DNA from 4 places in the Janthinobacterium sp. 78 genome. Region 1 is predicted to be linked to each of the others. Evidence: predicted binding sites of a transcription regulator. Region 1 holds the regulator's gene; each other region holds the start of a gene.
What was found. The regulator sigma-54, encoded in region 1, starts transcription at its own class of promoters, with help from an activator protein. The targets are predictions, from matches to a motif close to TGGCANGNAANCTGCTTT.
Positions count from the first base shown of each region.

Region 1 (7,247 bases):
CGGCGGAAAAATCTGTTCGCCGCGTGTTTTTAATCAAGAAATAGCCGCTACACCCCGATGTTATTTTTTTGCTAAAATGATGGCGACATGGGCTGTCGCGCCCACTGCGCCCGCAGCGCGCGTATACTGTTGAGAATTGGCGTTACAGGCCGCGGAAACAGGCCTATAATTCGGCTCGCAAGCCCTCTGCGCATTGCACCATTTCATTGAGTGTCATGACTAATCTTAGCAAAATATTATCTCTCGAAAACGTCCTGCTGGACCTGGAAGTGTCCAGTAAAAAGCGCGCCTTCGAGCAAGCCGGCCTGATCTTCGAAAACAATTACGGCATCGCCCGCTCTACCGTTTCGGACAATCTGTTTGCCCGCGAACGCCTGGGCTCGACAGGCCTGGGCCATGGCGTAGCCGTGCCGCATGGCAGGGTCAAAGGCAGCAAGACCCTGAAAGCGCCGCTGGGCGCCTTCGTGCGTCTGGCCGAGCCGATTCCGTTCGAGTCGCCCGATGGCAAGCCCGTCAATCTGCTGTTTTTCCTGCTGATTCCCGATCATGTCACCCAGCAACATCTGGAAATTTTGTCGGAAATCGCTGAAATGTTTTCCGACGATGCCTTCCGCACGGCGCTGGCCACGGATCCGGAACCGAAATCCGTGCATTCGCGCATCGTCAATTGGCAACCCAGTCTGCAAGCGACGGGTTAAACTTCAGGTATTCCTCCACTCCTGAAGAAGACTGCCATGTTGCAAACGCCGCTGACGATACAACGCCTGTACGACGATAATCGTGAAAGTCTGCAACTGGGCTGGTTCGCCGGTTTCCCCGGCGGCGAGCGCCTGATCTCGGGCGACGTCTCGTCGGCCGCCGACCAGGTAGGCCACTTGAACCTGATCCATCCGGGCCGCATCCAGGTCTTCGGCCACCAGGAAATCAATTATTATCAGCGCCTGAAGGTCAACACGCGCACCCATGTGATCGGTGAACTGATCGCCGGCGGCCCACCCGCGCTGATCATCGCGCAAGGGCTGGAAACGCCGCCCGACATCCTCGCCATCTGCGACGAGCAAAACATTCCCCTGTTCTCCACCCCGCTGCCGGCCGCGCAAGTGATCGACTTCCTGCGCGTCTACCTGTCCAAAAAGCTGGCGCAGCGCATCATCATGCATGGCGTGTTCATGGACGTGCTGGGCGTGGGTGTGCTGATCACGGGCGATTCGGGCCTGGGCAAGAGCGAACTGGGCCTGGAATTGATTTCGCGCAGCCACGGCCTGGTGGCCGATGACGCCGTCGAATTCTCGCGTATCGCGCCCAACATGATCGAAGGCCGCTGCCCGCCCCTGCTGCAAAACCTGCTGGAAGTGCGGGGCCTGGGCTTACTCGACATCAAGGCCATCTTTGGCGAAACGGCCGTGCGCCGCAAGATGCGCTTGAAACTGATCGTGCACCTGGTGCGCCGCAACGCGCTGGAAGAGGAAGTCGAGCGCCTGCCCTTCCTGTTCCCCACGGAAGACGTGCTCGGCTTGCCCGTGCGCAAGGTCGTCATCCCCGTCGCCGCCGGCCGCAACATCGCCGTGCTGCTGGAAGCGGCCGTGCGCAACACGATTTTGCAGCTGCGCGGCATCGATACCTTGCAGGAGTTCATGGAGCGGCAACGACTCGCCATGAGTGGCGATTAACAACGTAGGTCGGATTAGCGGGGCAACGCCCCGCGTAATCCGACAACATTGTTGACGTGTGCAGCAAAGAAATACCACAGTCTAAATTGCAATCATTTGTAAAGATCATTGCCTCGGGAGCGCAGTGCCGATCTTTATTGTATGATCGGCGTATGCATATCGTCCTTATCACCGGAATATCCGGCTCCGGTAAATCCGTCGCGCTCAATGTGCTGGAAGATACCGGCTACTATTGTGTCGACAACCTGCCACCGGCCTTGCTGCCCAGCCTGGTGCAAACCTTGCTCGACGAAGGCACACCGCAACTGGCCGTCGCCGTCGATGCGCGCAGCGCCGAGTCGCTGGCCAGCCTGCCGCACAATGTGGCCCTGCTGCGCGACCAGGGGCACGACGTCAAGGTGATGTTCCTCACGGCCACCACGCATTCGCTGGTGGCGCGCTTCTCGGAAACGCGGCGCAGCCATCCGCTGTCGCACGAATTGCGGCCGAACCAGAACCCCGCCAGCCGCCGCACCCTGATCGAATGTATCTCGGAAGAACGCGAACGCCTGTCGGCCATCGAGCAATTGGGCCATGTGATCGATACCTCGGAACTGAGCGCGAACAAATTGCGTGCCTGGATCAAGGATATCGTCGCCTCCGAACGCGCGCCGCTGACCTTGTTCTTCGAATCGTTCGCCTTCAAACTGGGCGTGCCGCTGGACGCCGATTTCGTCTTCGACGTGCGGGCCTTGCCGAATCCCTATTACGACCTGGCGCTGCGTCCGCTCGACGGACGCGATGCGCCCGTGATCGCCTTCCTCGACGCGCAGCCGAGCGCGCTGGAACTGCTGGCCGACATCCGCGCCTTCATCGAGAAGTGGTTGCCGTCATTCAAATCCGACAACCGCAGCTACCTGACGGTGGCGCTCGGTTGCACGGGTGGCCAGCACCGCTCCGTGTACATGGCGGAACGGCTGGCGCAGTATTTCGGGCCGAACGAGCGCGTGGTTCTACGCCACCGCGAGCGCAGCTAGAGAACGCCAATAAAACCTACTGCGCGTCGGTATAGGTGGTCTGCGATGCTCACTGTGCGTAAAGCACAGTTCCGCTTCTCAACCACCTCTCCCTTCCGCTCGCTACGGTTTTATCCAGCGTTGTTACTTCAGATAATAAAGCGGATGCGCCGTGGCCGGCCAGACGGGGGCAAAGAAACGTGCCACCATGGCTGCATCGACCTCGTCCAGGCTGGCGGGGTTCCAACGTGGCGCATTGTCCTTGTCGACCACCAGCGCGCGCACGCCTTCGAGCACTTCGCCATGCGCGAAATTGTGGCGCACCACGCTGCGCTCCAGGCGCAGGCAGTCGGCCACACCCAGGTGGGCACCGCGCTGCAGCAATTCGAGGGTCACCGACATCATCAGCGGTGAACGCAAACGCATGGCCGCCAGGGCCTTGCCTGCGAACGCGCTGTCGTCCTGCGCCAGCGAGGCCATGATGGCGGCCACGGAAGGGGCGCCGAAGTGGCGGTCCAGCGCCGTGCGCGCGGTGGCCAAAGCAGAAGCCCCCGCCTCGGCCTGGAACGGCGCGGCCAGCGCCTTGATGGCCACCGGCAAGGCCTCGCCCGGCGTCGATTCGAACAGGGCCAGCAGCGCCCCCATCTGCGCCTCGGGCAGGTAGACATCGGCCAGCCCCGTGTACAGGGCATCGGCCGCGTTGATCGTCAAGCCCGTCAAGCCCAGGTACAGGCCCAGCTGGCCGGCCAGGCGGGACAGAAAATAACTGCCGCCCACGTCCGGGAACAAGCCGATATTGACTTCCGGCATGGCCATGCGCGTGCGGCCCGTGACGATGCGCAGGCGGTTGCCGGGCCCGGCTTGCGCCACGCCCATGCCGCCGCCCATGACCACGCCATCCATCACGGCGATATACGGTTTCGGGTAGAAATGAATGACATGATTTAAGGCGTATTCTTCTGTAAAGAAATCTTCCAGCAATGCACTGCCGCCTTGCGGCGTAGCCAGGCCCGCATCGTAAAAGAAACGGATATCGCCGCCGGCGCACAGGGCTTTTTCGCTGCTGGAACGGATCACGACGGCGTCCACCTGCGGATCGTCGCGCCAGGCCAGCAAGACGGCACTCAGGGCCCGCACCATCTCCAGCGACAGGGAATTGAAGGCTTTCGGACGGTCGAGCACGATGTGCCCGGTACGGTTGCGGATGGAGGTCTGGACGAAGTCGCTCATGGGAAAATGAAAGAAGTGAGAGTAGGCACATTCTAGCGCCTGCACGGGCAACATTGCGCTCGACAGGCAGGGGCGCAAAAAAGGGCGCAATGTGCGCCCTTAGTTGATCACAACCGGTTGAAAGTCGCAGGCCGTTTAGACGGCGGCTAATTCTTCTTCCGAGTTGTCTGGCAGATGCTTGATCGCCTCTTTACCGTGCCCTTGCACTTTGGTTTTGTATTTCATCACTTGCCTGTCCAGCTTGTCGATCAGGATATCGATTGCGGCATACAGGTCATGCGCCAGGCTTTCCACATAGACAGTTTTGCCACTCAGACGCAGGTTGACTTCGGCCTTTTGACGTTTTTCTTTCTCTTTGAGGTTATCCACGGTCAGAATCACGGCGATATCGATAACTTGATCGAAATGACGTTTCACGCGCTCCAGCTTCGTTTGTACGTATTCACGGATGGCTGGTGTCACTTCGAGATGATGTCCGCTGATGGTGAGATTCATACACACTCCTAAAGATGATCGGGTTCGTGCGGTCCATCCTATCCGGCCCGCAGAGGAACCGAAAAAAACTTACAAACACTTACGCAGGCTCACTGGCGGAATTTTCAACGCTTCCCGGTATTTGGCAACAGTACGTCGCGCAATCACCATGCCTTGTTCCCCCAGCATGTCCGCAATCTTACTGTCGGATAAAGGATTTTTAGGGTCTTCTGCTCCTGTCAGTTGCACGATCAATGCCCGTATCGCCGTCGATGATGCTTCGCCCCCCGCTTCGGTGGCGACGTGGCTACCAAAGAAATATTTCAACTCGAACATGCCGTGCGGGGTCAGCATGTACTTTTGAGTTGTTACCCGCGAGATAGTACTCTCGTGTAAACCCAGTGTATCAGCTATTTCACGGAGCACAAGGGGGCGCATGGCAACGGCCCCATGCGAGAAAAAGTTCTTTTGTCTTTCTACTATCGCCTGTGCCACGCGCAGGATCGTGTCGAAGCGCTGGCGCATATTCTTGATCAGCCACTTGGCTTCCTGCAACTGTGCGCCCATGGCGCCCTCGCCCTTGCCCTGCTTGAGCAAGTTGGCGTACATGGCGTTGACGCGCAGGCGCGGCATGACGTCGTTGTTCAGGGTGACTTGCCAGCCATTGCGCGCGCGCTTGACGACGACGTCGGGCACCACGTAATCGGACACGTCCGAGGCGAACACGGCGCCCGGATGCGGATTGCACTGGCGAATCACCGTTTGCGCTTCACGCAAGTCTTCCTCGTCGCAATCGAGGGCTTTTTTCAGCTTGTTGAAATCGCGCTGGGCAAACCAGGCCAGATGCTTTTCCACGATGACGAGGGCCATGCGCCGCGTCACCATGGCGACGTGCGGCAAACGCTTGATTTGCAGCGCCAGGCATTCGGATGCATTGCGCGCACCCACGCCGGGCGGATCGAAACTTTGCAACAGGGACAAGGCCGTGCGCATCTCGTCGGCGTCGATTTCCAGCTCTTCCGGCAGGCGCGCCAGGATGTCGTCGAGCGACTCTTCCAGGTAGCCATTGTCGTCGAGCGCGTCGATGATCAGCTCGACCAGCGCGCGGTCGCGCAACTCGAGCACCGTCACGCGCATCTGCTCCATCAGGTGCTCGCGCAGGGTGCAGTGATGGGCCTCCAATTGCGGACGCGAATCTTCGTCATCGGGCGCCTTGCCCCGGCTCGCCTCGCTCCAGTCGCTGTCGCCACCGTCTGCGGCGGCCGGGCTGTCGCTCGCCTCGCCGTCAAAGGTCTCCGCTTCGGCCGGCGCCGCAGGCGCATCCTGGCCTGGCGGCTGGGGCGGCGCTTCGGCCGGCGCGGCCGTGGAACTCAGGGCTCCGTCGGACAGCAGGCGCAGCGAATGGTCGAGCGGATCGTCGAGGCGCTCGAGCAAGGGATTGTCCGTCAGCAGTTGCTCGAGTTCCTGGTGCAATTCCAGGGTAGACAATTGCAACAGGCGTATCGATTGCTGCAACTGCGGCGTCAGTGCCAGGTGCTGCGAAGTGCGCAGCTGCAATGATTGTTTCATTGGCTCACATGCGGAAGTGTTCGCCCAGGTAGACCCGGCGTACCGACTCGTTCGCGATGATGTCGTCGGGGCGTCCCGACGCCAGCACCGAGCCCTGGTTGATGATGTAGGCACGGTCGCAGATACCCAGCGTCTCGCGCACATTATGGTCGGTGATCAGCACGCCGATATTGCGCTCCTTCAAGAAGCGCACGATGCGCTGGATCTCGATCACGGCAATCGGGTCGACACCGGCGAACGGTTCGTCGAGCAGCACGAAACGCGGGTCGGTAGCCAGCGCGCGGGCGATTTCCACGCGGCGTCGCTCGCCGCCCGACAGCGACAGCGCCTGGTTCTCGCGCAACTTTTCAATCTGCAAGTCAGCCAGCAATTTATCCAGGCGCTCCTCGATCTCGGCCTTCTTCAAAGGACGGCCTTCGACGGTCTGGATTTCCAGCACGGCGCGGATATTGTCTTCCACCGTCAGCTTGCGGAAGACGGACGCTTCCTGCGGCAGATACGACAGGCCCATCTGCGCGCGGCGGTGGATCGGCAGGCGGGAAATGTCCACGCCGCTGATATCGATGCTGCCGCCGTCCGACGGCACCAGGCCGACGATCATGTAGAACGAGGTGGTCTTGCCGGCGCCGTTCGGGCCCAGCAATCCCACCACTTCGCCGCATTCGACTTGCAGCGATACATCATGCACGACTTGCCGCTTGCCATAGGTTTTTTGCAGCCCGCGAACGATCAGGGTGCTGCCGCAACGTGTATTGTCCATTAGTTCTTTCCTGGTGCGGGCGTGGCCGGCGCCTTGGGCTTCGGCTGGATCACCATGCGCACGCTGCCGCCATCGGGGGTGCTGGTGCCGCTGTCGGAATTTTCCATTTTGAATACTTCCTTGCGGCTGTCATACGAGATGAAGGCGCCGTTGGCCACGTCGGTCACTTTCGTGCCTTCCAGGCGCGTCAGCTTGGCCTTGGAAAACAGTTTCACCACTTCCGTCTTGTTATCGTATTCCACGCGCTCCGCCTCGCCTTCCACCCACAGGTCACCCGCGCCATCGCGCTTCTGGCGGAAGGTGGCCAGCTTGCCGGGATCGGCCCAGAAGGTGATGAACTGGTAGCCTTGCGGGTCTTCCGTGATCAGGGCCCGGCCCGCCTTCATGGTCAGAGTCCCTTTCACCAGCACGACGTCGCCCGTCAGGGTACGCACCTGCTTGACGTCATCGACGTGGCCGCTACGTGCCGTGATGACGGCTTCCTTCTCGGAATCGGCCTTCTCGGCATGCGCCACGCCCATCATGGCCAGAGAAAATACGGTCAACAGC
Region 1 is NZ_QENT01000001.1:849,633-856,879, reverse strand. It holds gene C8C92_RS03750 (PTS sugar transporter subunit IIA) at 216-698, shown strand; gene hprK (HPr(Ser) kinase/phosphatase) at 735-1,670, shown strand; gene rapZ (RNase adapter RapZ) at 1,823-2,686, shown strand; gene C8C92_RS03735 (enoyl-CoA hydratase/isomerase family protein) at 2,810-3,895, opposite strand; gene raiA (ribosome-associated translation inhibitor RaiA) at 4,031-4,390, opposite strand; gene C8C92_RS03725 (RNA polymerase factor sigma-54) at 4,460-5,938, opposite strand; gene lptB (LPS export ABC transporter ATP-binding protein) at 5,943-6,698, opposite strand; gene lptA (lipopolysaccharide transport periplasmic protein LptA) at 6,698-7,247, opposite strand, start outside.

Region 2 (7,247 bases), 3.6 Mb from region 1:
CGTGGCGAAGCTGTTAAACTGCTGCTGATTGATGTGATCGCAATTTGACAAGCAAGGAAATACGATGGCTAAGAAAGAAGAACTCGATCCGGAAACCCTGGAATTGATCAACTGGTGTATCGAGGTTGAAGGCTTTCTGGTGGCCGGCGGCGCCACCGTGGCACAGGCGCAAGACCACATCGAAGAGCAGGTCGAGTGGTTTACCGACCAGTTCTACGACGGCTTGACGCCGGAAGAGGCGGCCAAGGAAGCGCTGGCGTGATGCGCCAGTAACAAGCGAGCAGTAACAAAGCGGGCGGTGCCTGCCGGGCATCAGCCTGGTAGCGCCGCCCGCTTTGCTTTTCTGAAAAGATTCCCGCAGGGAAATTGTTTATAATTCCACGCTTTATTTTCCATCCCAGGCTCCCATGACACTCCGTTCACGCATTCTCCTCCTGTGTTTCAGCACCTTGCTGGGCATCGTCCTTATCGCGTCATTCTCTCTGTATTCCCTGCGCCAGACCATGATGGCCGAAAGGGTGGAGCAATTGACGGTGTTGGTAGAATTGGCCAACGCGTCCGTGGAAAAGGCGTATGCGCTGGAACAGTCGGGCAAGCTCACGCGTGAGCAAGCCCAGCAGCAGGCCAAGCTGGCCATCGGCAGCTTCGTCAAGGACGAGATGTATTATTTTGTGCGCGACTTCAGCACCGATTTGCTGTACGTGCACCCGAATGCGTCGCGCATCGGTGTGCCGCAAAAGAACATGAAGCAGTCGGGCGACCGCTACCGCGCCGCGCTGGCCACCAGCCGTATCGGCCTGGTGCAGGCGGACGGCACGCGTCCCGGCGTGAAGGACCCGGTGGCGAAGATGTATGCCGTGGTGAAATTTGCGCCGTGGGACTGGCTGATCGGCACGGGCACCTACATCGATGACATCAACCACAAGTTCTGGGCCCAGGCCGGCGTGCTGCTGGCCATCGGCGGCGCGCTGATGCTGGTGGTGGGCGCCCTGGCGGCGCTGATGCTGCGCCGTATCCTGGCCCAGCTCGGTGGTGAACCCGACTATGCAGCGGCCATCGTGGCGCAAATTGCCCAGGGCGATCTGACCACGCAGATCGATACGCGCCCCGGCGACACGTCGAGCTTGCTGATGGCGATCAAGGCCATGCGCGATAACCTGGCGCATCTGGTGAGCCAGGTGCGCAACGATGCCGATGCCATTTCCACGGCGTCCGGCGAGATCGCTTCCGGCAACCACGACCTGTCCGCGCGCACGGAGCAGCAGGCGGGATCGCTGGAAGAAACAGCCTCGACCATGGAAGAAATGACCTCGACCGTGCGCCAGAATGCGGACAATGCGCGCCAGGCCAACCAGCTGGCTATTTCTGCCTCGCAAGTGGCGACGCAGGCGGGCGGCGTGGTGAGCCAGGTGGTCGATACCATGGGCGCCATCAATGCCTCGTCGAAAAAGATCGGTGACATCATCGCCGTCATCGACGGCATCGCCTTCCAGACGAATATTTTGGCCTTGAATGCGGCCGTGGAAGCGGCGCGCGCGGGCGAGCAGGGGCGTGGCTTTGCCGTCGTCGCCAGCGAGGTGCGCAATCTGGCGCAGCGTTCGGCCGCCGCCGCCAAGGAGATCAAGCAATTGATCGATAGTTCCGCCGAGCAAGTGGGTGCCGGTGAAAAACTGGTGGCGCTGGCGGGCGAGACGATGGAGAAAGTCGTTTCCAGCGTGCAGCATGTGACCGATATCGTGGCCGAGATTTCCTCGGCCAGCGCGGAGCAGAGCGCCGGCATCGAGCAGATCAACCAGGCCATCGTCGAGATGGATAACATGACGCAGCAAAACTCGGCCCTGGTCGAGCAGGCTTCGGCGGCGGCGCAGGCCATGAACGAGCAGGCGGCCGGGCTGGCGCAGATCGTCAGCGTGTTCAAGGTCGATGCCGTGGCGCCGGCAGCGGCGGCGCTACAGCGCAGCGTGCCTGCGGCGCGACGCCTGGCGCGTTAAGCACTTTTTCTGTCATGCGGGGAACTTATCCCCGGCTCACCTGTCCAAACTTTTTCGTCCGCAAGGGACGCACAGAAGAGGTGAGCATGACAGACGGTTTTTCGTATCACGCGGCATTTGCCCGCAACCTGGGCTGGGTCACGCAGGCGGAGCAGGACAGCTTGCGCGGCAAGCGCGTGGCCATTGCCGGCATGGGCGGCGTGGGCGGCGTGCATTTGCTGACCCTGGCGCGGCTGGGCATTGGCGCTTTTCACATCGCCGATTTCGATACCTTCGATATCGCCAACTTCAACCGCCAGGCCGGCGCCATGGTCTCCACCCTGGGCCAGCCCAAGGTGGCCGTGCTGGCGCAGATGGCGAAGGATATCAATCCCGAACTGGAGATTAAACAATTTCCTGACGGCATACACGACAGCAACCTGGCGGAGTTTTTTGCCGGTGTCGACCTGTATGTGGACGGCCTGGATTTCTTTGCCTTTCCCGCGCGCCAGGCCACCTTCGCCACCTGCGCGCGCCTGGGCATCCCCGCCATCACGGCCGCCCCGCTGGGCATGGGCACGGCCGTGCTCAGCTTCATGCCCGGCGGCATGACGTTCGAAGAGTATTTCGGCTGGGGCGACTTGCCCGAAGAAGAAAAAGCCCTGCGCTTTCTCGTCGGGCTGGCGCCGGCCGGCTTGCACGGCCCCTACCTGGTCGACCCGTCGGCCATCAACCTGAAGGAGCGGCGCGGACCGTCGACCATCATGGGTTGCCAGCTGTGCGCGGGCGCGGCCGCCACCGAGGCGCTGAAAATACTATTGAAGCGCGGCAAGGTGATGGCCGCGCCGCACGGCATGCATTTCGACGCCTACCGCAACAAGCTCGTGCGTACCTGGCGTCCCGGCGGCAACCGTCATCCGCTGCAACGCCTGACGATGGCCATCATCAAGCGCCGGCGCGCGGCGCAGGGGGCGTAAATGGCGCAAGCACCGCAAATCGATCCTGTGCTGGAAAACATCCTCGACCAGGCGCGCTGGGCGCCCAGCGGCGACAATACGCAGCCGTGGCGCTTTGAAGTCGTGAACCCGCGCCATGTCGTCGTGCATGGCTTCGATACGCGCAGCCACTGCGTGTATGACCTCGACGGCCATCCCAGCCAGCTGTCGCTGGGCGCCTTGCTCGAAAGCATGGCGCTGGCCGCCAGCAGCCATGGTTTGTGCATGGAAGCGCGCCGGCGCGGCGGCTTGCCCGACACCTTGCCCACGTTTGACGTGCACTTTGTCGACAGCCCCGGCATGCTGCCCGACCCGCTGGCGGCCTTCCTGCCGCAGCGCAGCGTGCAGCGGCGACGGCTCAGCACGCGCCACCTGCGCGCCAGCGAAAAGGCGGCGCTGGCGGCCAGCTTGCCGCCCGGCTACAGCGTGCAGTGGTTCGAAGGCTGGCGCATGCGCCTGGCCTGCGCGCGCCTGATGTTCGACAATGCGAAGCTGCGCCTGACCATGCCCGAAGCGCACAAGGTGCACCGCGACGTCATCGAATGGGGCGCGCGTTTCAGCGCCGACCGCATCCCGGAACAGGCGCTCGGTGTCGACCCGATGACGGCGCGGCTGATGCGCTGGGTCATGCACAGCTGGCGCCGCGTGGATTTTTTCAATACCTGGCTGGGAGGCACCATTGCCCCGCGTCTGCAGATGGACTTGCTGCCGGGCCTGTATTGCGCCGCGCATTTCGTGCTGCTGGCCGAGGCGCCGCCGCGTCACATCGACGATTACGTGGCGGCGGGCAGGGCCATGCAGCGCTTCTGGCTGACGGCCACGCAGCTGGGCCTGCAGTTACAGCCGGAACTGACGCCGCTGATCTTCGCCCGTTATGTGCGCGAACGGCGGGCCTTTTCGCACACCGACGGCATGCTGGAACTGGCGCAGGAACTGGCGCTGCAATGCCAGGCCGTGCTGGGTGCGGTGGCGTTTGATCGGGCCGTGTTCCTTGGCCGCATCGGCGCCGGCCCGGCGGCCCAGGCGCGCTCCTTGCGCCGGCCGTTGCAAGACTTGCTGGTGGCGCCGGTCAACGGGAGGACGCTTGCGTGAGCGGCATGGGCTTGCCGCTTGCCGCAGCGAAAGAGCCGCTGAGGACATCAGCGGCTCTTGGACTGGATGATCGCATGTCAAGCCTGGCGTTGCCCGCGTTGCTGGCGGCGCGCAGTCATGCCCAGGCCAAACAGGCCGATACCGAGCAGGGCGATGGTGCCTGGTTCAGGTACAGCGGCCTGGAATAATTCCAGGCCGCCACCGTCGGCCATCGCGACGAAACTGTCGGTCAGGCTGCCGCCGATGAAGCTGTTGGTATTCCCGCTGAGGGACTCCAGCGGGAAAAACGGGTTGGGGTTGACGAAGAACAACTGTCCTTGCGGCGTCAATGTGGCGTTCAGCAAGGCCTTGAAGTCGCCCTGGGCCAGGCCGGCGAAAATGTGTGCTTCGCCCACGTCGAGCGTGTAGGTCACGATCGCATAGTCATCCCCGGAGACGCCACCCACATTCACCGGCGAGCCTGCGACGTTACTGACCGACAGTGCCGTGTCCTGGTTGGGGTCGATGTACAAGGTCATGGTCAGGGTTTGAAAGGTAGCGAAGATCCCGCCAGCCAGCGTATCGGACTGGCCGGTGATGGAAAACAGGCCATAGATGCCATAGCCATTCAGGGCGTTCAGTTGCGATGGAACGCTGCCGCCAGTGGGACTGCCGAAAGCGGCCTTGCTCAGAAAGCCTGTTTGAGTGAAAGGATCGTTGCCACCACCCAAACCGCCAACGATGGTTTGTTCGACGCGCGCGTGATATTCAAAGCTGATGCGGTCGGCCACCACCAGATTGGCTGCGGCACCGGGGACGGAACCTTCATTGACGGTAAACAAAGGACCAGCGAATGCGGGAGCACTGATCAGCGCGGCGCCGATGGTGGCCGCGGAGAGAGCGAGACGCAGAAACGAGGACAGCGTTTTCATGGCATTTCCTTCAGCGTGAGGGTTGATCGGACCAGGTCACTGTGGCGGCTGCCTCAGATAACCTCATACGCCCTTGAAGCAGAATTCGTACCATGTAATATTTGTATTTAAATTCAACAGCTTATAAAAACAGGGATGGCGTTTTTCGTGCTTGTGTAAAAAAAATCGACGTTTTACCCGGCCGATGGCGCGGCTCGCGGGCGCCAGTCTTTCCTGTCATCGGCTAGAGTGGGCCAAAGGAGGTCACCATGCAACTACCATCCCGTCATGCCCCGCTGCGTGCGCACAGCACGCCTGAACCGGATATCCCGCCGCCGCCCGAAGGCGATCCGCTGACGCCGCCGCCGGAAAAGCCGCCGCACACGGACCCCGTGCCCGTCGAGGAACCGACCCCACCGCCGCCGCCCGTCAGGATGGGTTGACCAAGTCGTCGCGCACCTGAGTGCACCTGAGCGGCGATGCCACTGCCGCGCGCTGTTTATTTCTGGTCGGAAATGAATTGTGCGGGCGGCGGAGTCGCCACGCCAATTAAACAACAAAAATGCCAATAAACATTGCCGAGTGGATACAAATCAAGCGCTAACTGCTGTGTGTCATGTGGCCGTCACGATTCTGTTCTTATAATGAGACATCATAAAAATTCTTGTACAGGAGACCATCATGGGCAATTCCTTGCATAACAAAATCTACCTGGGCCGGCGCCCAGTGATCACTGGCAAAAACCTCGCAGCGCTGGCGCTGGCGGGCGCCGTCGCTGGCTGCGGCCTGGCGTGGCTGCTGCTGCGCAGCTACAAATAAGCGCGCTTCACGCACATTTTCAGTACGCCATCCGTGGGGTGGGCGGCGACTGAATCACGTTGCCTGTTGCCGATGCGCAGCGGGGCGCGTACCATGGGGGCCGAACACCTGGCCTTTTATGGAAAAGTAATGAAGAACGAGAAATTAACAACCGATGAATATGACGCGCTGGAGCAAGTTGCACGCGGCATCAAGACCGAGCGCCCCAGTGCTTGCGTTGCCCGCAATGCCAAGCGCCTGTCCGGCCTGAAGCTGCTCAGCTATGCACGCGATGGCCGTTTGTCCATCACCGAGAAAGCCCAGCAGCTGCTGTTCCTGCGCCGCTGCATCATGGGGCTGCGCGCCGTCGCCGCCGATCCGCTGACCAGGCTGGAGTCGGACGTGGCCTATTTCCTGGGCAAGAAAGCCCACATCGTGGCGCGCGCCGAAGGCGAGGGGCACGACATTTCCGACAAGGGCCGCGACTCGCTGGCCGACATCGACACCCTGGGCCTGTAGAGCCTATCCCGGCAGAAGACGCTCCCTACCAGGATAGACTCTGCGCTTTGCCACCGGCCCCTGGGGCCGGTTTTCATATCCCCACTCTTTTTCTTATTTCCCCCTTGGAGAACACTTTGGATAGCGCGATGAACTGGTCGGCCCACGAACTGACGATGACGGTCCTGATGACGCCCGATATGGCCAACTTTTCCGGCAACGTGCACGGCGGCACCATCCTGAAATACCTCGACAGCGTCGCCTACGCCTGCGCCAGCCGCTATTCGGGCAGCTATGTGGTGACCTTGTCGGTGGATCAGGTGATGTTCCTGCAGCCTATCCACGTGGGTGAGCTGGTGACGTTCCTCGCCTCGATCAATTACACGGGCACGACCTCGATGGAAGTGGGCATCCGCGTGGTGACGGAAAACATCCAGCAGCGCCTGGTGCGCCACGCCAACAGCTGCTATTTCACGATGGTGGCCGTGGATGCCAACCGCAAGCCCGTGGCCGTGCCGCCGCTGGTGCTGGAAACGCCGGAGCAGCAGGTGCGCTTCGAGCAAGCCAAGCTGCGCAAGCTGTCGCGCCAGAAGGTGTCGAAGAAATAAATGCAGCGGACATGAAAAAACGGCCACCAGAGCGATCTGGTGGCCGTTTTTTTATTGCCTGCCGCCTGCTGGCGGCATGGCGCCGTGATTAACGGTCGCCGTAGCTGCGGCGTGCGCCGTCGGTGCTGCGCGGGTTGGAACCCTTGTAGCCGCCGCCGGTGCTAGGTGCGCCGTCTTTGCGTGGTGCGCCTGGCTTGCTGAACGTGCGTTGCGCTGGCTTCGCGCCGCCACGGTTGTCGCCTGGTTTCCAGCCGCCTGGACGGGCGCTCGAACGTGGTGCCGACGCCGTTTTCTTAGGCTCGAAACCTTCGATGACATTGACCGGGATCAATTGCTTGGTGAAGCGTTCGATGCGCTTGACGTTCATGCCTTCAGCGTGGTTCACCAGCGAGATGG
Region 2 is NZ_QENT01000001.1:4,477,911-4,485,157, reverse strand. It holds gene C8C92_RS19715 (hypothetical protein) at 65-262, shown strand; gene C8C92_RS19710 (methyl-accepting chemotaxis protein) at 408-1,991, shown strand; gene C8C92_RS19705 (ThiF family adenylyltransferase) at 2,078-2,947, shown strand; gene C8C92_RS19700 (nitroreductase family protein) at 2,948-4,057, shown strand; gene pepA (flocculation-associated PEP-CTERM protein PepA) at 4,135-4,968, opposite strand; gene C8C92_RS27575 (hypothetical protein) at 5,217-5,390, shown strand; gene C8C92_RS27570 (hypothetical protein) at 5,629-5,766, shown strand; gene C8C92_RS19690 (hypothetical protein) at 5,896-6,264, shown strand; gene C8C92_RS19685 (acyl-CoA thioesterase) at 6,393-6,851, shown strand; gene C8C92_RS19680 (DEAD/DEAH box helicase) at 6,940-7,247, opposite strand, start outside.
Region 2: the regulator sigma-54 is predicted to act here: its motif matches at 5,044-5,061, upstream of pepA (flocculation-associated PEP-CTERM protein PepA).

Region 3 (7,247 bases), 200 kb from region 1:
AAGTGGCTCGAACAAAACCCGTATCGTGGCAACAAGCTGGCCTTGACGGTCGGCACCTCGGCCTACAACCAGAATTGCGCGCGTTGCCACGGCATCGAAGCCATCTCGGGCGGCATCGCGCCGGACTTGCGCCAGCTCGACCGCGATTGCTTCGGCATCAAAAATGAGACAAAGAAACAGGCCTGCTACAAGGAAACGGACAATTATTTCCTGACGACTATCCGTCACGGTAAAGTACGCAATGGCGCCGTGTACATGCCGCCGTTCGAAGGCGTCTTCAACCAGGAAGCCATGTGGGCCATCAAGACCTACCTGGAAACCCGCCGCGAGTCTAATTAGGTCGAATTGATAACGAAGGAGTCCCATGCGTTCATTTCAACTCCCGGGCGCGCGCGCGATGCTTGCGCTCGCCTGCCTGGCACTGTGCGCAGCCGCGCCAGCGCGCGCCGACTGGCAGAAAGTGCAGCAGTCGGGTAGCCTGAAAGTGGCGGTGTATAACGAGTTTGCGCCGTTTTCCGACAAGGGCACGGGCATCGATATCGATATTGCCGAAGCGCTGGCCAAAAAGCTGGGTTTGAAACTAAGCTTGCTGCCCTTTCCCGCCGGTGAAAACCTGAACGACGATTTGCGCAATATGGTGTGGAAGGGCCATTACCTCGGCTATGGTCCCGCCGATGTGATGCTGCATGTGCCGGTCGATAAAAAATTGATGGCCGATAACGACAAGGTCGAGATCTTCGCGCCGTATTACGTGGAAACCGTGCGCCTGGCGCGCAGCGCGCAAGCTGTGCCGCAATTCGATGGCGTCGCTTCGCTGGCCGGCAAGCGTATCGGCGTGGAAAAGGTATCGATCGCCGCCATGCTGATGCTGGGTGAAGACAATGGCAAGTACCGCGACGACGTGCGTATCTTCGACACGGCGGCCGAAGCCTTGCAGCAATTGCAGGCGGGCAAGCTCGACGCCGTGCTGGCGAATCGTTCGGAAATCGAGTCGGTGCTGAAAAGCGATCCCGCTTTTCCCTTGAGCGAAGTGGCGTTCGCCCGCTTGCCGCGTGCCGGCTGGGCCGTGGGCCTGGCCGTCAGCCGCCAGCAACTCGACGTGGGCAAGTTGCTGCAGGCAGCCATGAATGAGATGGCGGCCAGCGGCGAATTGCAAGCCATCTTTGAGAAATATGGGGTGAAGGAAGCGCGGCCGTAACAGGCCATGCTAGTCAGGTAAAAAGCCCGCGTATCTTCCGATACGCGGGCTTTTTCTTTAGAAACTGTACTGGGCGCTAACCCCCAGCAACCAATTACGTCCTGGCGCCGCTTCATAGTAGCGCTTGTTGCTGTCGCCGACGATGACGGAGCCCACGTAGGTCTTGTCGAAAAGATTGTTCAGGCGGGCAAATTCCTTGAAGCGCCAGTTCCCTACGTTTTGCTTGGCATTGAAGCGCGCATTGAACACCGTGTAGCCGGGCGCCGGCTTTTCGCTGTTGCTGTCCTCCGCGTAGACCTGATTGCTGGCCACGCTTTCCAGCGCTGCGCCGAAACGGTCCAGCGTATCTTTCCAGGCCAGTTCCGCGAACAGGTTGGCGCTGGGGACGCCCGGCAAACGGCTGCCTTCGCGCACGCTGCCAAAGGCCTGGTCGTACACAGCGTGCAGGCTGGTGAGCGCCACTTTTGCCGTGAAGCCATACGGCAGGTTCGAATCCAGCGACACTTCCATACCCTGGCGCAAGGTCTTACCCGCATTGCGATAGCTGGTGCGTCCGCCGCTGGACTTGTCGACTACCAGTTCGTCATTCGTCTTGATCTGGAACACGGCCGCGTTCACCTGCGTGTTGTTGCTGATCCTGGCCTTGACGCCCGCTTCCAGGTTGGTGCTGGTGGCCGGTTTCAGTTGGTAATTGAAGCCGCCGCCCAAGCCCGAGTAAAACAGTTCATTCAAGGTAGGTGCTTCGAAGCCGCGCGCGGCGCTGGCGTAGACGTTGACGTTCGGCGTCAGTTTATACAGCAGGCCCAGTACCGGTGTCGTGTGGCTGAATTCCAGGCTGCCGCTGTCGTCGCCATTGCTGAGGAAGTGGTCGTTGACCGCCACTTTCATCTTGCTGTAGCGCACACCTGCGCTGAGCAGCCACGGTCCGCTTTGCCATTCCATCTGGAGATACGGATCGAGGCTGGAGACGACATCCTGCTCGTCGCGGCGCAGCTTGCCTTTTACGCCAAAGCTATTGCCGATGAAGTTTTCATAGCCGGTGCGGTCATCGCTCGAGCGGCCGTAGTCGATGCCGATGGTAGTGCTCAGCTTGCCGCCAGCCAATTGATTTACGTGCAGCCAGTTGGTATCGATGCCGTAGAACTGGCGCTGGAAGTCGACCACGCCGCCCGAATGGCTGGCCGGTGCCTGGAAACCTTTGGTGAAAGCCTGGTACTGGATGACATCGCGGTTGCCGCCATACACCATCACATGCAGGCGGTCATCGCCAAACGCTTGTTCATAGGTGGCGCCGATCTGCTGGTGGTCGATGCTCTTGCGCGTGTTGTAGCGCTCGGCCAGGGTGCGTTTCGGGTTCTGTGTATCCGTCGTGTCGATTTCGCCGGCGCGCGGGTCGCGGGCAAACGTGGCCCAGGTGGCGCCCAGCGGATCTTGCGTGTTGCCCTGGTGCAGGCTGTTGGCGACGATGGTCAGCTTGCTGTCCGCATTGGGCTTGACGGTGATCTTGCCGAACGCCTGTTCGCGCGTGGCGGCGCTGTGGTCGCGGAAGCCATCCGTGCGGAAGCGCGAACCGTCGAGCACGTAGCCGATGCCGCCTGCCTGGCCCTGCGCCGTCAGGTCCACCTTGCTGGTGCCGTAGCTGCCGCCCGTTACATTCAATTCGACGGACGGGGGATTTTGCCCATCCTTGGAAAACAGCTGGATCACACCGCCAGAATGGTTGCCATAGATGGCAGAAAACGGTCCGCGCAGCACTTCGATGCGCTCGGCCGTATCGAGGTTGAAGGTGGCGGCCTGGCCCTGGCCGTCCGGCATGCTGGCAGGAATGCTGTCGCTGATCAGTTTGACGCCGCGCACGCCGAAGGCCGAGCGGGCGCCGAAGCCGCGCGACGAGATCTGCAAGTCTTGCGCGTAGTTCTGGCGGTTCTGCACAACCAGGCCCGGCACGGCGGCCAGCGCTTCCGACGCATTGACGCGGATTTGACCATCCTGGATGCGGGCGCTGTCGACCACGTCGATCGAGGCCGGCACTTCCTGGCTGGGGTGGGCGATGCGGCTGCCGCTGACGACCACCGTATCCATGAGTTGCCCGTTGGCTGGGTCAGCTGCCTCGGCGGCGAAAACGTGGGGGGCGAGGGTGGCGCTGCCGGCGACAAACAGGCTGGCAATGGTGTTCAAGCGGAAACGATGCTGCATGCGGGTTCTCCAATGTGAATAAAAGCCTGCTTGAGCGCGTGAGCGGTACAGGTCTGCGTAGGTGTATCAAGCAATATGCCTGCCATGTCTCCATTGGTGGGCTGAAATTATACGCGTGTCCGTGGCACGGCGTTTGCTTACAGCAATTGTCAGAGGCGCCGCTACCGCGCGCTTTTCCTGTGTTTTTCCATTGAAAAGGTGATTATGCCCAACTTCTTCTCACGCTTGCGCCAGGTGTGCTGGCTGCTGCCTGTACTCGCCAGCAGCGCCCTCCAGGCCGCTCCTTTTGCCTATGTCCCCAATGAAAAATCGGGCACCTTGAGCGTGATCGACACGGCGACCGACCAGGTGGTGCGCCAGATCGCGGCAGGCAAGCGGCCGCGTGGCATTGCCGCCGACCCCACCGGGCGGCAATTGTTTGTCACCGATGCCGCCAGCAGCGCCTTGTTGCTGATCGATAACGCGACCGGCACGCCCGTGCGCACGGTGGCGCTGGGCAAGTCGCCCGAAGGCGTCAGCGCTACGCAGGACGGTCATTACGTGGCCGTGGCCGTCGAGGAAAACAATAGCGTGGCCTTGCTCGATGGCCAGACGGGCGTCTTGCTTGCCGATATCAAGGTGCAGGGACGCAATCCGGAACATGCCGTGTTCAGCCCGGACGGGCGCTGGCTGCTGGTCAGTGCGGAAGAGGCCGAGCAAGTCGATGTCATTGATGTGGCGCAACGCCGCCAGGTGGCTTCCATCGCCGTGGGCCTGCGTCCGCGTGGCATCGGTTTCAGTCCGGACTCCGGCCGCGCCTACGTGGCGTGCGAACTGGTCAACGCCGTGTATGTGATCGACATGGCCGCGCGCAAGGCGATTGCCACCATTCCAGCTGGCAAGAATGCCAACGGCATCGCCGTCCATCCTGGCGGCAAGCAGGTGTATGTCTCGAACGGCACGGACGGCACGGTGATGGTGATCGATACGGCCAGCCACCAGGTCACGGCCACCATTCCCGTCGGCAAGCGCCCGTGGAATATGGCCATCACGCCCGATGGCAGCAAGCTGTACGTGGCCAATGGCCGCTCGAACAGCGTTTCCGTCATCGATACGGCCAGCGCGCGCAAGGTGGCCGATATTGCCGTGGGCGAATTGCCATGGGGCGTGGTGATACGGTAGTGGTACAGGAGCAGGTGTTCCAGTCTGGTACACCTGTTCCATTGTGCAGCGGCGCAGGGGGCGCGATGCGGGCTGGCGTCCAGGCTGGCACGGATCGGAACAGGGGCCGCGCCGCTTGTTCAAAACGCCAACAGAGCCGCGCCCTCCGCTCAAGCCCGGGGCGTGCGCTGAAAAGCGCGCCGGGTTTGACGCCACGCCCTTGCAACAGGGGGAAAAGCGGCTAAGTTTGTAGTGGGATGGTGAGCTGGCACGGCATTTGCGGAAGACTCCGTGTACTCACCCCATCTGTACCAGGACGTTTGATTTTAATTAAAGCAATTCCATTCTAATTAACCCGATAGAGGACGACATGAATCTCGCAGACATCAGCAAACTGGGCGTAGCCAATCCCTTCAAACAACGCTATGACAATTACATCGGCGGTCAGTTCGTTGCACCAGTAAAAGGTGAATACTTTCCTAACATCACGCCCATCACGGGCTTGCCGTTTTGCGAAATCGCCCGTTCCACGGCGGAAGACGTCGAGCTGGCGCTGGACGCCGCGCATGCCGCCAAGGATGCCTGGGGCAAGACTTCACCCGCCGAGCGCGCCAATATCCTGAATCGCATCGCCGACCGCATCGAACAGAACCTGAGCCTGATCGCCACGGCGGAAACCATCGACAACGGCAAGCCGATCCGTGAAACGATGAATGCCGACATTCCGCTGGCCATCGACCATTTCCGTTACTTCGCCGGCTGCATCCGCGCGCAGGAAGGTTCCGTCGCGCAAATCGACGCGGAAACCTATGCCTATCACTACCATGAGCCGCTGGGTGTCGTGGGCCAGATCATCCCGTGGAATTTCCCGATTCTGATGGCCGTGTGGAAACTGGCGCCAGCCCTGGCCGCCGGCAATTGCGTGGTCCTCAAACCGGCCGAGCAAACCCCGGCGTCCATCATGGTGTTGATCGAACTGATCGGCGACTTGCTGCCACCGGGCGTGCTGAACATCATCAACGGTTTCGGCCTGGAAGCGGGCAAGCCGCTGGCGTCGAGCAAGCGCATCGCCAAGATCGCCTTCACGGGTGAAACGGGCACGGGCCGCTTGATCATGGGTTACGCGGCGCAAAACCTGATTCCCGTCACCCTGGAGCTGGGCGGCAAGTCGCCGAACATCTTCTTTGAAGACGTGATGGATGCCGACGATGATTATTTCGACAAGTGCCTGGAAGGCTTCACCATGTTTGCGCTGAATCAAGGCGAGGTGTGCACTTGCCCATCGCGCGTGCTGATCCAGGAATCGATTTACGAGAAATTCATCGAACGGGCCTTGAAGCGCGTGGCCGCCATCAAGCAGGGCAATCCGCTCGACTCGTCCACCATGATCGGCGCCCAGGCGTCGCAGGAGCAGCTGGAAAAAATCCTGTCCTACCTCGACATCGGCCGCCAGGAAGGCGCCGAAGTGCTGGCCGGCGGTGAGCGCCATACGCAGGCAGGCGACCTGGAGGGCGGCTACTACGTGCGTCCGACGGTGTTCAAGGGCAACAACAAGATGCGCATCTTCCAGGAAGAGATTTTCGGGCCCGTCGTCTCCGTGACCACCTTCAAGGATGAGGCCGAAGCGCTGGCGATTGCCAACGATACCTTGTACGGCCTGGGTGCAGGCTTGTGGACGCGTGACGGTTCGCGCGCCTTCCGCATGGGACGCGCCATCCAGGCGGGCCGCGTGTGGACCAATTGCTACCACCTGTATCCAGCCCACGCCGCATTCGGTGGCTACAAGCAATCGGGTATCGGCCGCGAAAACCACAAGATGATGCTCGACCACTACCAGCAAACGAAGAACTTGCTGGTGAGCTATAGCCCGAAAGCCCTGGGCTTCTTCTAAACCGGCAACAGGCGCCGCGCCCTTAGCCGGGGGCGGCGCGCAGAAAGGGATGCCATGAGTGCAGCAATTGCCCGGGTGGTCGCCACCGATGCGGCGCTGGAAATGATGGACAAGTTGCGCCAGCGTCACGGCCCGCTGATGTTTTTCCAGTCGGGCGGCTGCTGCGACGGCAGCGCGCCCATGTGCTATGCGCTGGGCGAGTTCGATGTCAGCGATACCGATATCTATCTCGGCAACTTGAATGGCACACCGTTTTACATGGGACTCGAGCAATTCGAGTACTGGGAGCATACCCAGTTGATTATCGATGTGGTCGATGGCAATGGCGGCATGTTTTCACTCGACAACGGCACGGGCAAGCGCTTCCTGACGCGCTCGCGCCTGTTCACCGATGAAGAGTGCGCGCTGTTGCATGCCCAGCCGCATGAGCACCGCAAGACCTGATACACACATACTAATAAAACAGAGGGAGATGATTGTGCAGAAAAAAATCATGGGGATCGTCGTCGGTTTGGGGTTGGCATCCTTGGCCTCGTTGGCCCAGGCGGCCGACGTGGGCAATGTCACCAATGCCATGCTCGACAACACGGCGAAGAATCCAGCCAGCGTGCTGTCGTTTGGCATGGGCACGCAGGGGCAGCGCTATTCGCCGTTGACGCAAATCAATGACAAGACCGTGGCCAAGCTGGTGCCGGCCTGGTCGTTCTCGTTTGGCGGCGAAAAACAGCGGGGCCAGGAATCGCAGCCGCTGATTCATAACGGCAAGATGTTCGTCACGGCATCGTACTCGCGCATCTTTGCCGTCGACTTGAAAACGGGCGC
Region 3 is NZ_QENT01000001.1:1,046,038-1,053,284, forward strand. It holds gene pedF (cytochrome c-550 PedF) at 1-339, shown strand, start outside; gene C8C92_RS04585 (transporter substrate-binding domain-containing protein) at 365-1,198, shown strand; gene C8C92_RS04590 (TonB-dependent receptor) at 1,256-3,394, opposite strand; gene C8C92_RS04595 (beta-propeller fold lactonase family protein) at 3,599-4,555, shown strand; gene adh (aldehyde dehydrogenase) at 4,905-6,425, shown strand; gene C8C92_RS04605 (DUF779 domain-containing protein) at 6,480-6,869, shown strand; gene C8C92_RS04610 (methanol/ethanol family PQQ-dependent dehydrogenase) at 6,898-7,247, shown strand, end outside.
Region 3: the regulator sigma-54 is predicted to act here: its motif matches at 4,801-4,818, upstream of adh (aldehyde dehydrogenase).

Region 4 (7,247 bases), 3.5 Mb from region 1:
AATGGCGCTTCACCTCCTCGCCATCCATCTGTTCTGCACTTCCGCTGGCCACCACGCTACCGCGCGACAGCACGATGAAGTCGTCGGCCAGTTCGCGGGCAAAATCAAAATACTGTTCGCACAGCACGATGGCCATGTCGCCGCGTTGTTTCAACAAGGCAATGACCCTGCCGATATCCTTGATGACGGACGGCTGGATACCTTCCGTCGGCTCGTCGAAGATGATCAATTGCGGTTCGGCCAGCAGCGCGCGGGCGATGGCCAACTGCTGCTGTTGCCCACCCGACAAATCGCCGCCACGCCGCTGCAGCATCTCCTTTAATACCGGAAACAACTCATACACGTGGGGATCGATGCGCGAGGCCAGTCTGCCCCGCCTCACCGCCATACCCATCAGCAAGTTTTCCTCGACCGTCAGGCGCGCAAAGATGTCGCGCCCCTGCGGCACATAGGCGATGCCCAGCTTTGCCCGCGCATGCGGCGCCAGCCTGGTGATGTCGCGCCCCTGAAACACCACCTTGCCCTGCGCCACGGGCAGCACGCCCATCAGGCATTTCAACAAGGTCGTCTTGCCCACGCCATTGCGGCCCAGCAAGGCCAGGCACTCGCCCTTGCGCGCCGACAGGTTGATGCCACGCAAGGTATGCGAGGAGCCATAGTATTGATTTAACTGTTGCACTTCGAGCATGATTACCTTCCCAGATAGACTTCGATGACCCGCTCGTCGGCTTGCACTTCGTCCATGCGGCCCTGCGCCAGCACGGCCCCTTCGTGCAGCACGGTGACGATGCCTTGCTGGGCAATTTCCGTGACGAAACCCATGTCGTGCTCGACTACCATGATCGAGTGCTTGCCGCGCAATTCATTGAGCAACTCCGCCGTGCGCGCCGTTTCCGCGTCGGACATGCCGGCCACCGGTTCGTCCAGCAGGATTAGCTGCGGCTCCTGCATCAAGAGCATGCCGATTTCCAGCCACTGCTTTTGCCCGTGCGACAGCAAGCCGGCCGGCCGCGCCTCGTGGCCGTTGAGGCGTATCAACCGCAATATCGCTTCGATCCTGCCTGCCTGCTCCGAGCTCAAGCGGGCAAACAGGGTGGGCGCCACGCGCTTGTCCATCTTCATGGCCAGTTCCAGGTTATCGAACACCGTGTGCTGCTCGAACACGGTGGGGCGCTGGAACTTGCGGCCGATGCCCGCGTGGGCGATCTGCGCTTCCGTCATCGTCGCCAGATTCATGGTCTGGCCGAACCAGGCCGTGCCGGACGTGGGCCGCGTCTTGCCCGTGATGACATCCATCATCGTCGTCTTGCCCGCCCCGTTCGGGCCGATGATGCAGCGCAACTCGCCCACGGAAATATCCAGGCTCAGCTTGTTGATGGCCTTGAAGCCGTCAAACGACACGCTGATGTCTTCCAGGTACAAAATGGCGCCGTGCGTGGTATCGACGCCCTCGCCTTTCACGCGCGAATACGTGGCACCAGCTTCGGCGCTGGCCATGCCGGGCAACATGCGGATGCTCATGCGCCCTCCTCTGCCACGACGGGCTTGCGTTTGAGTTTGCTCAACACGCCCAGCATGCCTTGCTGCATGAACAGCGTGACGACGATGAACAGCAGGCCCAGCGCGAACAGCCACAGCTCCGGCAAGGCCGCCGTAAACCAGCTCTTCAAGCCATTCACGGTGAAGGCGCCCAAAATCGGGCCGAGCAAGGTGCCGCGCCCGCCCACGGCCACCCACACGACCATTTCGATGGAGTTGGCCGGCGACATTTCGGACGGGTTGATGATGCCCACCTGCGGCACGTACAGGGCGCCGGCGATGCCGCACAGCACGGCCGACAACGTCCAGACGAACAGCTTGAACCACAGCGGGTTGTAGCCGAGGAACATCAAGCGCGCCTCGCTGTCGCGCACGCCCTGCAACACCCTGCCCAGTTTCGAGCGGACGATGGCGCGCGCGCCGATCAAGGCCGCCAGCAGGAAAGCCAAAGTCAGCAGGAACAGCACGGCCCGGGTGGCGGGTGCCGTGACGCTATGGCCCAATATCGTCTTGAAATCCGTGAAACCGTTGTTGCCGCCAAAGCCGGTGTCATTGCGGAAGAACAAGAGCATGAAGGCATACGTCATCGCTTGCGTGATGATGGAAAAATACACGCCCTTGATGCGCGAGCGAAAGGCAAAATAGCCAAACACGAAGGCCAGCACGCCTGGCACCAGCACGACGAGGGCCATGCAATACCAGAAGTGTTCCGTGAAGGCCCAGTACCAGGGGTAAGTCTTCCAGTCGAGAAAGACCATGAAGTCGGGCAAGCTGCTGTGGTACTGGCCCTGGTCGCCGATGGCGCGCATCAGATACATGCCGTGCGCATAGGCGCCCAGCGCAAAGAACACGCCGTGGCCCAGCGACAGGATGCCCGTGTAGCCCCAGACGAGGTCCAGCGCCAGCGCGGCCAGTGCATAGCACATGAACTTGCCCACCAGCGCCACCGTGTAGGCGGACACGTGCAGCGCATGCCCTTCGGCAAACGCCAGGTTAAAAATCGGCAGCAGCGCCGCCAGCAGCGTGCATGCGGCAATGGCCAGCCAGACGGGCCGCGTAAACAGGCCCTGCTTTATCGGATAGGAGTTAGTCATTCGACGCTGCGTCCCTTCATGGCAAACAGGCCCTGCGGCCGGCGCTGGATGAAAATGATGATGAACACGAGAATGGCGATCTTCGCCAGCACGGCGCCCGCCACCGGTTCAAGAAATTTGTTGACTTCGCCCAGGCCCAGCGCGGCGATCACGGTGCCGGCCAGCTGGCCCACGCCGCCCAGCACCACCACCATGAAGGAGTCGACGATGTAGCTTTGGCCCAGGTCCGGCCCCACATTGCCCAGCTGCGACAGCGCCACGCCGCCCAGGCCCGCGATGCCGGAACCGAGGCCGAAGGTCAGCATGTCGACCTTGCCCGTGGCCACGCCCACGCAATCGGCCATGCGGCGGTTTTGCGTGACGGCCCGCACGAACAGGCCCAGCCGTGTCTTGTTCAGGATCAGCCACACGGCCACCACGACGATGACGGCGAAGACGATGATGGCCAGCCGGTTGTACGGCAGCACGAGGCCGCCCAGCACGGTCACGCCGCCCGACATCCAGGCCGGGTTCGCCACTTCCACGTTTTGCGCACCGAAGATCGTGCGCACCGTCTGCATCAGGATCAGGCTGATGCCCCAGGTGGCCAGCAGGGTTTCCAGCGGCCGCCCGTACAGCCAGCGAATCACCGTGCGTTCCAGCGCCACGCCCACCAGGCCGGCAACAAAAAAAGCGGCCGGCAGCGCGGCCAGCAGGTACGCCTCCTGCATGCCGGGCAGGTAGGTACGGAAAAACAGCTGGCACAGATAGGTCGTGTAAGCGCCTATCATCAGCAATTCGCCATGCGCCATGTTGATGATGCCCATCAAGCCGAAGGTGATGGCCAGGCCCAAGGCTGCCAGCAGCAGCACGCTGCCCAGGGAAATGCCGTAGAACACAGTGCCGGCCAATTCCATGCGCGACACTCGTCCCTTGATCTGGCGCATGGTCTCGATGGCGGCCAGCTGCACAGCTTCGTCGGGCTCCCCCCCTTTCTCCAGCATGGCTTGCAGCACGGGCAGCAGGCGCGCATCGCTGCTGCCCGCCAGGTCCTGCACGGCCTGCTTGCGCGTGGCGGCGTCCGGCGCATGCAGGTTGGCGCTGGCGATCAGCACTTGCAAGATCTGTTTGATGTCAGCATCGTTTTCCCGTGCCAGCGCCGTGCGAATCAGGGGGAGCTGCGCGGGATCGACCGCCTTTTGCAAGTCTTGCGCGGCCGCCAACCGGGCGCTGCGTTCCGGCGCCAGCAACTGCAAGCCCGACAAGGCGCCCGCCACGGCTGCGCGCAAGCGGTTGTTGACCATCACGCCATCGATGCCGTCGGGCACGGCACCCAGCTGACCCGTGGCCGGATCGTAGGCTTGCTCGCCGTCGACGACATACACCTTGCCATCGGGCGCGGCATACAAGGCGTCGTCCTGCAGCGCTTGCAGCACCTTGGCGGCCTCGGGCGTGGCCAGGGCGGCGATCCGGGCGACGGCAGCGACCCTGGCATCGGGGTCGTCGCCGGACAGCGGTTTCAGCAGGTCGGGAGGGATGGCGGCCTGTGCCAGCGGGGATAGCAACAGGTAAGCGAGGACGAGCAGTTTGGGGATGAACCTCATTGTAAGTTCCATGGAAAAACTGCACGGGGCGAACGTTTACCCCAAAGGCGAGGACTGGGGTCGGATGGGGACGCCTAGTCCCTCAGGGTCCGACCCCGGCATTTGCTGGTGGGTGAGAGCTCCTACAACTTCTGCTTGCCCTCATTACCCTTGATAAACGGGCTCCACGGCTGGGCGCGGATCGGTTCCTTGGTTTTCCACACGACATTGAATTGCCCATCGGCCTTGATCTCGCCGATCATCACGGGCTTGTGCAGGTGGTGGTTCGTCGCATCCATGGTCAAGGTGAAGCCCGATGGCGCCTTCACGCTCTGGCCGGCCATGGCGGCGATCACCTTGTCGGTGTCCGTCGACTTGGCTTTTTCCACGGCTTGCGCCCACATGTGAATGCCCACATAGGTCGCTTCCATGGGGTCGTTCGTCACCACCGAACCCGCGTTCGGCAGCTTTTGCGCCACCGCATACGTTTTCCACTGCTTGATGAAGGCTGTATTCACAGGGTTCTTGACGGATTCAAAGTAATTCCACGCCGCCAGGTGACCAAGCAAGGGTTTGGTATCGATGCCGCGCAGCTCTTCCTCGCCCACGGAAAACGCGACGACGGGCACATCCGTCGCTTTCAAGCCCGCATTGCCCAGTTCCTTGTAGAACGGCACGTTGGAATCGCCATTGATGGTGGAAATGACGGCCGTCTTGCCGCCCGTGGAAAACTTCTTGATATTGGCGACGATGGTTTGATAGTCGGCATGGCCAAATGGCGTGTAGACCTCGCTGATATCGCTATCCTTGACCCCTTTGCTTTTCAGGAAGGCGCGCAAGATCTTGTTGGTGGTGCGCGGATACACATAGTCCGTGCCCAGCAGTACGAAACGCCTGGCGCCGCCGCCATCCTTGCTCATCAGGTATTCCACCGCCGGGATCGCCTGCTGGTTCGGTGCGGCGCCCGTATAAAACACATTCTTTTCCAGCTCCTCGCCCTCGTATTGCACCGGGTAAAACAGCAGGCTGTTGAGTTCCTTGAAGACAGGTAAAACCGATTTGCGCGAGACAGACGTCCAGCAGCCAAACACCACGGCCACTTTATCCTGCGCCACCAGCTGGCGCGCTTTTTCCGCAAACAAAGGCCAGTTCGATGCGGGATCGACGACGACGGCTTCCAGCTTCTTGCCCAGCACGCCACCCTTGGCATTGATCTCGGCGATCGTCATCAAGGCCACGTCTTTCAGCGATGTTTCGGAAATGGCCATGGTGCCCGACAGGGAGTGCAAGATGCCCACCTTGATGGTGTCGGCGGCCAGGGCCGCCTGCATGGTGGTGGAGGTGGCCAGGGCGAATGCGCCGGCGGCGACCGCTTTCAGGATGATGCGTCGTGACATGGAGACTCCTGTGAATGGTTCGTGGGGGACGGTCTGGGCATACGATGTTGTTAAAGCAGAATGCATGCCAGCAGCACCAAGCGTCTGGCATGGTGCACGCGGCCAGCGCCGCACGAAAAAAAACCTGACTGCACAAGGACTGTGCAGGCAGGTTTCAAATTGCCGTAAAACGGTGCGCCGGACGCGGCTATCCTTGCGCTTTAATCCTTGCGCGGTGTACCTCTCAGGCGGCGCCAGCCCTTGCGTCCCAGCGGGAACAGCAGCACGAACGCGATCAGCCAGGGCAGGATATACGCCATGGCCGTGATGGCGTTGGCCACGCCTTCCGACAGGTTTTCCGTGAAATTGCCCAGCGCGCGCTTGACGGGACGCCAGAACGATTGCTTGCCTTCGGCGCTGATGGCCACGTTCAGCAAGTCCGTGTCGATGCGCTGCATCAATAGCGCATTGGCCGCCGTCGCCTGCTCCAGTTCCACTTGCACGGTGGCCAGTTCCTTGGTCACTTTGATGAGGGCGTCGACGTTCGCGCCCGAGCGTTTTTCCAGGTCCTGCAATTGCGCCTGATACTGCTTGAGCATCTCCAGGCGTTTCTTGCTGTCGAGCACGGGACGCCCCAGGTCTTCCACCTTGGTGCCCTGGCTAGTGACGTCGCCGCCGACTGCAACCAGCTCCACGAGCTTCTTGATGCCGGCCGGCTTGGCGCGCATGCTGATGCGCGCATGCACGTAGCGGCCGCCGTCAATGCTCGAATCGAGCAGCAGACAGCCGTTGTCCGTGTCGGCCTTGCAGGCGGCGACCACTCGTTCATACAGGGGCCGCACTTGCGCCTCATGCGTATCGACGTTGACATTGTGTTCATAGGCAAGAAACTCGCTGCCTTTTTCCTTGCCATCGAGACGCGCGGCGCTGGACTGGCCCGCGCTCTCGCCCTTGCTGCCGCAACCGGCCAGCAGCAACAGGCCGAGCACGCCAATATAGACTTTTTTCATGGTTTCTTTCTTTGGATTATTTGCTCAACGGAAGCATCTCGATATCGGGCAAATGCGCCGCCACGTCCTGCACGGTCGCGTAGCCGGTCAGCGCAGCTACCACCTGCGGCGATGGCAAGGCGCTGGTGGCACAGGCCCGCACGACTGCCGTTGGCGCGTACGGCAGGATAGTCGCTGTCGTTAGTCAGGCTACGCATGGCATCAAGGTCTGCCAAAAAGATAATGCGCGATTCTAGTCGAAACGGCACGAAATCGAGCGTTTCCTTGCGCAGGAACAAAGAAAATCCATGCGTCAGGCTGGCTGCGCCGGGGCCGGCGGCTTTGGCGGCGGCCCGGTAGCTGGTATCATGCGGGCAAACGCAGCCGGCCCGATATGTACGACGGGGCCGGCACCTGCACTACCCTGCGAAGCGGCCCCGCCACCGGGCGCGCCGCCGACGCCACCCTACAGATCAGAGAAACGAGTTCCTATGAGCACACCATCGTCCCACCCATCGTTCTGGCGCAGAGTCCCGCTGGCTTTTGGCGCCTTCTTCAGCACCCTGTCGGACGCCGCCTATGCGGCCCGCGTGGAAAAACTGTCCTTGCCCGAGGCGGCGCCGGTAGCTCCTACGCCTGCCCCCGTGCCAACGCCGGCCGCAGCGCCCGTCATGTTAAAAGAAGCCA
Region 4 is NZ_QENT01000001.1:4,387,840-4,395,086, forward strand. It holds gene urtE (urea ABC transporter ATP-binding subunit UrtE) at 1-688, opposite strand, end outside; gene urtD (urea ABC transporter ATP-binding protein UrtD) at 691-1,521, opposite strand; gene urtC (urea ABC transporter permease subunit UrtC) at 1,518-2,633, opposite strand; gene urtB (urea ABC transporter permease subunit UrtB) at 2,630-4,216, opposite strand; gene urtA (urea ABC transporter substrate-binding protein) at 4,339-5,592, opposite strand; gene C8C92_RS19255 (DUF4349 domain-containing protein) at 5,793-6,581, opposite strand; gene C8C92_RS27320 (hypothetical protein) at 6,578-6,859, opposite strand; gene C8C92_RS19260 (DUF2760 domain-containing protein) at 7,052-7,247, shown strand, end outside.
Region 4: the regulator sigma-54 is predicted to act here: its motif matches at 5,645-5,662, upstream of urtA (urea ABC transporter substrate-binding protein).